DNA from 3 places in the Paenibacillus sp. FSL R5-0519 genome. Region 3 is predicted to be linked to each of the others. Evidence: riboswitches for the same ligand, from Rfam matches in the RefSeq annotation. Region 3 holds a riboswitch; each other region holds the start of a gene.
What was found. Region 3 has a riboswitch for cyclic di-AMP ahead of MKY73_RS22615 (hypothetical protein). Riboswitches for the same ligand answer to the same signal wherever they lie in the genome.
Positions count from the first base shown of each region.

Region 1: linked by a shared signal. The riboswitch ahead of MKY73_RS19430 (C40 family peptidase) and the one ahead of MKY73_RS22615 (hypothetical protein) in region 3 are both predicted to bind cyclic di-AMP.
Region 2: linked by a shared signal. The riboswitch ahead of MKY73_RS12625 (3D domain-containing protein) and the one ahead of MKY73_RS22615 (hypothetical protein) in region 3 are both predicted to bind cyclic di-AMP.

Region 1 is NZ_CP150234.1:4,346,388-4,349,521, reverse strand. It holds gene MKY73_RS19440 (hypothetical protein) at 65-283, shown strand; gene MKY73_RS19435 (carboxymuconolactone decarboxylase family protein) at 425-754, shown strand; gene MKY73_RS19430 (C40 family peptidase) at 853-1,317, opposite strand; cyclic di-AMP (ydaO/yuaA leader) riboswitch at 1,323-1,454, opposite strand; gene pelA (pectate lyase) at 1,870-2,832, shown strand; tRNA gene MKY73_RS19420 (tRNA-Leu) at 2,996-3,080, shown strand.
Region 2 is NZ_CP150234.1:2,739,550-2,742,683, reverse strand. It holds gene MKY73_RS12635 (hypothetical protein) at 1-335, opposite strand, end outside; gene MKY73_RS12630 (polysaccharide deacetylase family protein) at 490-1,281, shown strand; gene MKY73_RS12625 (3D domain-containing protein) at 1,389-2,060, opposite strand; cyclic di-AMP (ydaO/yuaA leader) riboswitch at 2,063-2,259, opposite strand; gene MKY73_RS12620 (amino acid ABC transporter ATP-binding protein) at 2,477-3,134, opposite strand, start outside.
Region 3 is NZ_CP150234.1:4,996,944-5,000,077, reverse strand. It holds gene MKY73_RS22630 (urease accessory UreF family protein) at 1-110, opposite strand, end outside; tRNA gene MKY73_RS22625 (tRNA-Leu) at 554-636, shown strand; gene MKY73_RS22620 (glutathione peroxidase) at 784-1,263, opposite strand; cyclic di-AMP (ydaO/yuaA leader) riboswitch at 1,635-1,810, shown strand; gene MKY73_RS22615 (hypothetical protein) at 1,926-2,324, shown strand; gene MKY73_RS22610 (HAD family hydrolase) at 2,455-3,134, shown strand, end outside.

The DNA.
Region 1 (3,134 bases), 650 kb from region 3:
ACCTAAATGACTTTTCATTTAGGTCTCTTTTTGTAAATAAATTTGGAATATAGGAGCCATGAACATGATTAGTGATACAGAATTGGACGCCCTGCGTCTGTCAGGTGAGAAAGTCAGAGTAGTACGGGACGAGCTGGAATCGAACGATGTAACCGGGATTGTCGTTGCCTGGGATGGCGAGCAGGTACTTATCCGTCGTCAGAATCGACGTGTCGTCAAGTTGGATCGTGGTTACCGCTATCAGTTATTCAGCGAACCCCGGCAAAGTCCACTTGGTGAGTAACAACGATCATTATGTCAGAAGTATGAGCGTACAAATGTTTGGATTTACCATGATTTCTTGGCATAATTGACTCACTCGGGAGAGAAGATAGGTACAGTGAAGAAATTCTGTAACTATAGCCGAGAGGGTGTGCTGCAAGACATGACATTGATGAATGATAAAGTTCATGCCTACAAGGATCAGATTGGAGCATTAAGTGATGTGCTGCCAGGTGTGGTGAAGTCGTATCATGAGTTTACCGGAGAATGCTTCCAACCTGGGGTGATTGATGCGAAGACCAAACAGCTCATCGCGCTTGGTATTGGCTTGTTCGCCAACAATGAGGTATGTACCTTCTATCATGTAGAAGAAGCACGTGCCAAGGGCGCTACAGATCAGGAGATTATGGAGACCGTTGCTGTTGCCGGAGCTGTAGGAGGCGGACATGCCCTGTCTCAGGGCGCGATGCGAGTGCAGAAGGCGCTGCATTAAGTGCAGATGGAGGTAGTCCAAGGACTGTCCTCCTAAAGAGGAAATCAAACAAAAGAGGAGGTTCCGGTTGATCCGGAGCCTCCTCTTTGATATTATACCTACATTTTCCCTAACATTTTATCGTACATAAACTGTCCAGTTACCCGACGTGCTGTTACGTAACGATCATTGAAATAAGGATTGCTCATTTTGGTGATGCTTACCCCTTTGCTGCTGGATGCATGTGCAAATTGTCCGCCGCCGATATAAACACCTGTATGTGAAATGCCTTTGCCTGTTGTGTTAAAGAACACCAGATCACCTGTCCGAACATTGCTCTTGGCTACTGGAGTACCTGCTTTGGCTTGCTGTTGCGAAGTACGTGGCAATTCAATGCTGTATTTATTGAAAATATATCTCATAAACCCGGAACAGTCGAACCCTGCCAGAGTCGTGCCACCCCACTTGTAAGGAATACCTGTCATGTTGTTCACTACGGAGTTAATACTGCTTGCCTCTGTGCTTGTTGCCCCGGATGTAAATAGTACAGCCGCTCCAAAAATGGAGATAATCAGTTTTTTCAAAATCAATGTTCTCCCTTCGATGCCTACGGAGTTAGCTAAGGGTTCGGTAGAAGGTTCCCTATATTTCCTATGTATAAGAATAATTCACCCAAAATGGTTCCCCCGTTTTCAAACCTGAAACTCGGCAATGAATAATTAAGTTTTTGTAACTATTTGAAACTATATTGCATAAATGCGTAATTGTCAAACCCTTTTAAACCCCTTCGTAATACCTCAATGTTAGCGGAATTAACGATTTTATATGAAAGAAGGCGTCAAGTTTGGGTATCATTGATGACAAAAACGTCATTATTGATTCGTTTGAGACGAAATTGGATAAATAATTAAGTTTGTCATGAGTTAAAAGAACTATCCGTTATGTTGAATTTGAGAGATTATATTCATTAAGTTGCATATATTGACAAAAATCGATTTATTGCATATTATCTGATTATCCAATCCACATATTGGATGAAAATAGATTTTATTGTGGTATACATTCAAATTAAGGAGGTTTAAGACTGGCATTATAGGTAAGGTAGAATTGTGAATTTTATTAAATGACATGGGAGAGTGTTACATTTGAAAGCGAAGAAAATTGTTACTTTTGTCCTGGCATGCACCATGGTGTTCTCAACAGTTGGAATGGCAGTTCTTCCTGTAGGGACGGTATCTGCTGCTGATGCATCCGGTACAACAGCGAGTATTTCAGATATTTTGAAGAACCAACTGCCGGATGGAGGTTGGAGAAAAGATTATAAACAAACAAGTGGAGAGTGGGCGAAGTCCACGATTGACAACAAGGCTACATATTCAGAAATTAGAAGATTGGCGAAGGAATTTAAAAAGACAAATGATCCACGCTACTCCACAGCTGCAATCAAAGGAATCAACTTTTTAATCAGTATGCAGTATTCAAACGGCGGATGGCCACAAGTCTACCAAAGCTCTGGATATCACAAGCATATTACCTACAATGACGATGCAATGATTAATGTAATGATCATGCTCGATGAAGTAGCAACACGCAAAGGTGATTTTTCATTTATCGACAGTACACTTGCTAATCGGAGTAAAAATTCAGTTGCCAAAGGTGTGGAGGCGATTCTGAATACACAAGTCGTCTCAGGGGGGAAGCTTACAGCATGGGGACAACAACATGATTCCAGTTCCCTTAAACCAGCGAGCGCAAGAATCTACGAAGTACCATCGCTGACAGCTGGAGAGAGTGTAACGATTGTTAAATTTCTGAAAACGAGGCCTGCTACCGCTAAAATTACCGCATCCATTAAAGGAGCAGAGGACTGGTTTAACAAGGTGAAAATTACGGGTTACAGATATGAAAGGGCAAATGGTGATAGCAAGATTATCGCTGATTCCAAAGCAGCACCGATCTGGGCACGCTTCTATGAAATAGGAACGGATAGACCCATTTTCATTGGACGAGACGGGGTAGTTAAATACAAATTAAGTGACATTGATAAAGAAAGAAGAGGCGGTTATGCATGGTATGGCAATTGGCCTTCCAAGCTGTAGTATGACTCCTTTTTGATAAACCAAATGATTAGTTGAAGGTAAAGCCCGAATGGACAAGCATGTCTGGTTCGGGCTTTCATGTTATTATTTTCAGTATTGACATGATAGATTCGGCATGATATATTATTTCTTGTCGCCGAGATTAATCACGGAGATACAATATGCGGTCGTGGCGGAATTGGCAGACGCGCACGGTTCAGGTCCGTGTGGGCTAACCCCCCGTGGAGGTTCGAGTCCTCTCGACCGCATCGAATTAAAAGACTCCTCAAGCTAACGCATGAGGAGTCTTTTTTGTTTGCATT
Region 2 (3,134 bases), 2.3 Mb from region 3:
GATCGTTTATCCTTGCTCAGATGATCCTCCATCAGCCTCTCTGCAGTCTGCACGATTTCGTCGATCTGCATCCGTGTAATGGAATCAAAATGGATACCCATGATTACCGTAACAGTTACTTTCAACTGTAGGGCCGCCTTTCGGGCTAGGCGCTCACACAGCTCTTGTTCCTTATGACCGGGAATATGTACCGTCGTTCCGCTAACGCGTTCATGATCTACATAAAACGTGGCTACCGCGCCAATATGCGCCTTTCCTCCGGTAACGAGAAAAACCTTATCCTCGCCTGCTTCAATGACCTGTAAACGTATGGATTTCAAATCATATGTACTCATATCCTATCCACCTATCCTTTTCTATATGTTATATATGGAGGAATTATGGCCGTGATGGGATAAATCGACAATGAAACTTCTAACACTACGCATATTTTATGGAGACCCCGGGCATACCAAGAAGAACGTCATTTTGGAAAAGGAGGCTGTTATTATGCGCGTACGCCTCATTATGCTGATGGTTATCGTTATTTTTCTTGGAGGATATCATGCTCCGGTTTCATCGCGGGATTCTTCAAGCCCGTCAAGTGAATCGGTATCAGGTTCGGATGCCGGGGAAGAAGAACAACTGACATTAGGACAGTTACGTCAGAAATATGCCGATACGTTCAAAACCAATGGCCCTTCAACAAAGAAGGTTGCACTGACTTTTGATGATGTACCTGATCCACGCTTTACTCCACAGGTACTCGATGTATTGAAGAAATACAACGTCAGAGCTACATTCTTCATCGTGGGTAGTCGTGCTGAGAAACATCCCGATCTGGTGAAACGCATAGTTAAGGAAGGGCATATGGTTGGTAATCACAGTTACAATCATCCGGAATTCAGTAAACTGTCGATGAATGCCTTTCGCAAACAGATCTTACATACCGGGGATATTATTCGACGCCTGGCGGGATATACGCCGAAGATGATTCGGCCGCCTTATGGAGACATTAATGAGGAACAGCTGCGTTGGGCTGCAAGACAACACTATAGCATTGTGAACTGGAACGTCGACTCACTCGATTGGAAAGGCCTTTCTAAGGAACAGGTGAAAGATAACATCCTGTCTGCTGTAAAACCTGGCTCCATCGTTCTGCAACATGCAGGAGGCGGTGTAGGATCAAACCTGAATGGCACGATTGAGGCTTTGCCAGAAATTATTGAGGAACTGCGTACCCGGGGGTATGAACTGGTCACCTTGGACGAAATGCTGGGGTTGCCAAAGGCCAAAGATTAGGATGCCCGAGACAGAAAATAAGTGAGTATATTAAAAGGGTGCTGTTCAATCGCAAGTTAGCGACTGGCAGACACCCTGTTTGAATTATTTTAGATGTAATTTACTCTCTACTTCAGAATGTACAGCTCAATATCCTGAAAACCAAATGTGCTCACAGACTGCTTGCTACCAGGGATGAAGATATCAATCCGGTGACCCTTGATTGCACTGCCCACATCACGTGCTGTGGCTACAAAAGCCTGTTTTGGCAATCCTGGATGGCTGTGACCCGTTACCAGCACTTTGGTTCCAAGTGGAATCACACTTGGGTCAACTGCAATCGTACCCAGTTCAAGGTCATTCCCGAAATAATCGACTGCACCCCATCCTCCATTTTCAGACGGATCAGCAGAGTATGCCGTTGCTTTCACGTTCACAGCTTTGCTGTAATCGAATGTTTTACCCCAGGCTTGAACCACTTTGTTATCTGTATTAACGTCCAAACTTGCTGTGGTAACCGTTTTGGCTTGGGTCTTGCTCTCCGCCGCTGCGGCAGCTACAGTGTTTGCCTTACCAGGAATCGTAATTTTCAAACCACCATAAATGTTGTAAGGCGAGATGTCGTTGTTTGCTTTAACTAATGTGTTGATTGCTACTCCGTATTGTTTCGATAAGGTGTAGAAGGTATCCCCCTCTTTGGCCACATGAACTGAATCGGCGTGAGCCGGAACGGCTTGAATAAGCATCGCTGTTGTCATTAATGCCACTGCTGTTTTGGCTATACGTTTCTTGTTAATCATGGTCTTCCTCCCTCATTATGCCTGCGAAGTTAGTTGTCGGATTCGGATGAGGAGCCCACCCTATAGGTTCATCATTACATTTGAAACGATATGTACCCCTAATTCACCCCAAGCAGTGTGCTGTAGATCTTCCCCCTGCACAGTCTGCATCGTTACATCCCCCGCACTCCCTGTCCGGAAGTTTCGGCAGAGTTCAATATATCACAATTTTGTAACCTGAACTTGTAGTAATTCTTACCAAATGGTTTTAACATGTAAGCATATGTAAGAATACAGGATACTTTAGAAATGTTGGGCGTCATAATTCCTTAATAATTGGTAACAGAATAGTTACTTTTCCGAATCCATACGTGGTTATTTCCCATAAAAAATAGCGTCACCGACTCGAAGTCAGTAACGCTATTTGATCACTTCATTTAGAGTACTTTTGCAAGAAAATCACGTGTACGTGAATTTTTCGGTGCTCCAAATACCTCATCAGGTGTTCCTTCTTCCACAATAACCCCGCCATCCATGAACAGGATTCGGTCTCCCACTTCACGTGCAAAACCCATCTCATGTGTTACGATGACCATGGTCATCCCGCCTTCTGCAAGACGTTTCATGACATCCAGCACTTCGCCGACCATCTCGGGGTCCAATGCCGACGTGGGCTCGTCAAACAGCATCACATGCGGTTGCATGGCCAATGCTCTAGCGATAGCGATCCGCTGCTTCTGTCCACCAGACAGCTGATTCGGGAATGTATCTTTTTTATCGTACAAGCCCACGGTGTTAAGCAGATCAGCAGCAATTTTCTCCGCTTCCTGAGTGGATTGTTTCTTCACTTTAATCGGAGCGATTGTGATGTTTTGCTCTACCGTTTTGTGCGGGAACAGGTTGAAGTGCTGAAACACCATGCCCATTTTCTCACGAGTTGCGTTAATGTTGTGCTTGGGGTCCGTGATTGACACGCCTTCAAAATCAATCTCTCCTGAGGTGGGCTTCTCCAGCAGGTTCAAACAACGTAAGAATGTACTTTTACCTGAACCGGAAGGACCGATGACCACGACAACCTCACCTTTGCCAATCGTC
Region 3 (3,134 bases):
GTACCCTCCCTGATATGGATATCCATGCCGAAGGAATGGGTGAATCCTCCAACCTGAATAGAGGAATCAAGCAGTTTGACATAATCGAGCAGCTTATTCCCACGGTTCACAATCATTCGCCTCCTGTGTTCGTTAAATGTCACGTTAAATGACATTTATATTCCTTTTTGTTAACTTTATGTTTGAAAATCCGAATTATATGATAGTTATCTTCCCATAAATGTCCGCTTTTTGTCAATAGTATCCGTTGAATTTAATGAATAGAATCTGATATTTAATATTTGTGTTATTTTATATAACTTATTGTGTTATTTATTTGGTGAAGTGCAGAGAGGACTATATATAAGGAAGGACTATATATAAATGAATCAACAAGATCGGCTCTTACCGAAAAAGAGGGGATCAAATCTAATAATATGCAGTTCATGGGTAAACATGACGAGAATATGCGTTTTTTGAGGAAAATGCCTAGCTAAAAAGAAGGTTTAAAAAATGCTTTACTTTTATTTCTGAACCCTGTATAATCAATTCTGTTGCCGATTATTTACGACATGCGGTCGTGGTGGAATGGCAGACACGCTATCTTGAGGGGGTAGTGGGCGTATGCCCGTGGAGGTTCGAGTCCTCTCGACCGCATCATATGAACGATGAAGAAGAAGCTTTCCATTAATGGAAAGCTTCTTTTTTTGCCTTTTTGAACAGTCTGGTATCCAGAAGTTGAAAAAGGCCATCCATTACCGGGGGTAATGGTGCTCTACCTTCCGGCTACGGGTGGCCGATGTACTATTTTTGCAGCAAGTTCTTGATATCTTCTTCAATCTTGTCAGGTGTTGTTTTGGGAGCATAACGTTTAACTACCTGTCCGTTCTGATCCACAAGGAATTTGGTGAAGTTCCATTTGATTGCTTTGGAGCCAAGCAGGCCGGGTGCTTCTTTGCTAAGGTGTTGGAAGAGCGGGTGAGCACTTGAGCCATTCACATCAATTTTCTCAAACATAGGGAAGCTCACGCCATAATTCATCTGACAGAACTCGGCGATATCGTCGGAAGAACCTTTTTCCTGGGCAAACTGGTTGCTTGGAAATCCAAGGACTTCAAATGGCGCATCCTGGAACTTGTCTTGCAGTTCTTGCAAACCTTTGAATTGAGGTGTAAGTCCGCATGAGCTTGCCGTATTCACAATCAGTAACACTTTATCACGGTAGTCGGACATTTCAACTTCTTGACCGCGAAGGGTATTCACTTTGTAATCGTAGACTGTCATCTCAATCGCCTCCATGATATCATCTGATACCTTTCATTATATTGGTTACAATTAAATAATGCAAAACTAATATGGTGTTAAAAGAATCAAAACTGGTAAGTTGTGCAAAATGCGTGAATGAATTGCGAAGTGATTTACGCGAGAGTGAGAATTAGATAGCTTTGACGAGGTGAATAGCGTATAACCGTATTGTAAGCGTTATTATATATGAATAATGGCGAAAATCTCCCGATTCGGTGATCTGTCCGGACTTTACACCGCCATGGCACGGGTGTATGATTCATATCGTAATTTCAATTTAAAACTAAATTGTACCTGAAAAACGAAACAAACGATAATATCGCTCAATCTTAACTTAAGATATACGAACGATGTTTTAATCGCTGAGTTTCCATTCATTCATGAGTGGGAAACGGGGGAACCAACGGAATGCGCTGTCCAGGACAGTAGGCATTCATGGGGTGAATTTTCCGGTGACAGCCGGAAATAGGGCGACTCTCGCGCCCGAATCCGTCAGCTAACCTCGTAAGCGTTAAAGGGAGAGGCAACAAGCCGTACGCTGGTTCATGGCGTTTTCGCCATGGATTCTTTAAGAAGCGTTCGGGAGGCCTTGGTCCCCCACGCTTCTTTTTTGTTGTCTTTTCACGCCAAGGGAGGAACGAATGATGGATACTGAGATGATCTTAGTGACTGCTCCTAATGAAGCAGGACGCAAATTTATCAAATTGCTGATGTACAAAAAAATGCCGTTTGCCGTTCTAACCAACAGTGCAGGGGAAGAGCGCAGACTCCGTAGAATCGGAGTAGAACATGTCATTCGCATGAATACGGCTGCAGCTCAAAAATGGTTTTTGCCGCAGGCAAGCGTTGGTAACGTATTTATTTTCGAGAACAGCCTGAATCTGACCTGTCGTTATTTACAGATCTGTCGATCGTGGACATCGAAATCCCTATGCGTCATTACGGAGCAAAGCCATCCGAAGGGGATCTATCGGGGAATGGGTGCAGACCGGATTGTATATTCACTCAATGGGGAAGTCGGCTTTCTCCTCAATGGGTAATGTCATAGCTTGAGATTGCTCAGGTGTAAGGTGCCTGTTATAATTGATTGTATTAGAATCAATTTCAGAATCGACTCAAGGTATTATGGATTTGATTCATTGATAAACGGAAATTTGAGGAGACTCGTGCATGATGGTGAGTCTTCTTTTTTTATGGTTACAAGGAGGAATTGGCGTGCCGGATGTGGGTGGATTGAAGTGGTTGTTTTTTGATGTTGGAGATACGCTAGTGGATGAATGGGACCCGGTTGATGATATTATCGGACAGTTCGTTCGCGAAGCCGGTGCTTTGGGGTATCCGGTGAAGATTGAGGCGGTACGTGAACTGTTCGCGAACTGTTATCAGAAATATGAACAATGGCCCATGAGAGTGGCAATTCGCACATTCATTGAAGATGAAGGACATCAGAAACAGATTCAGGACAAGCTGAAGTTTAAAAAAGATCTTGAACGACCTTTTCCTTCAGCGGATTCCGTTCTTCAGCAGTTGTCGCGGTATTATCGCATTGGCATTATCGCCAATCAGAGTCCTGGAACGGAAGAAAGACTGGAGAGTTACGGACTGCGAAAGTATGTTGATGTTCTGGCATGCTCGGCTGAAGAAGGGGTGTCCAAGCCAGATCCAGAGCTGTACGCTGTAGCCCTGAAACAGGCGGGTTGTGCACCGGAGGAAGCCGTCATGATCGGGGATCGGATTGATAACGATATCATTCCTGCCCGGAAGCTGGGCATGCGTACGATTCGAATTATGCAGGGGTACGGAAGATTCCAGCCAGACCGATCGGATGACGAACGCGCGGATTGGACTGT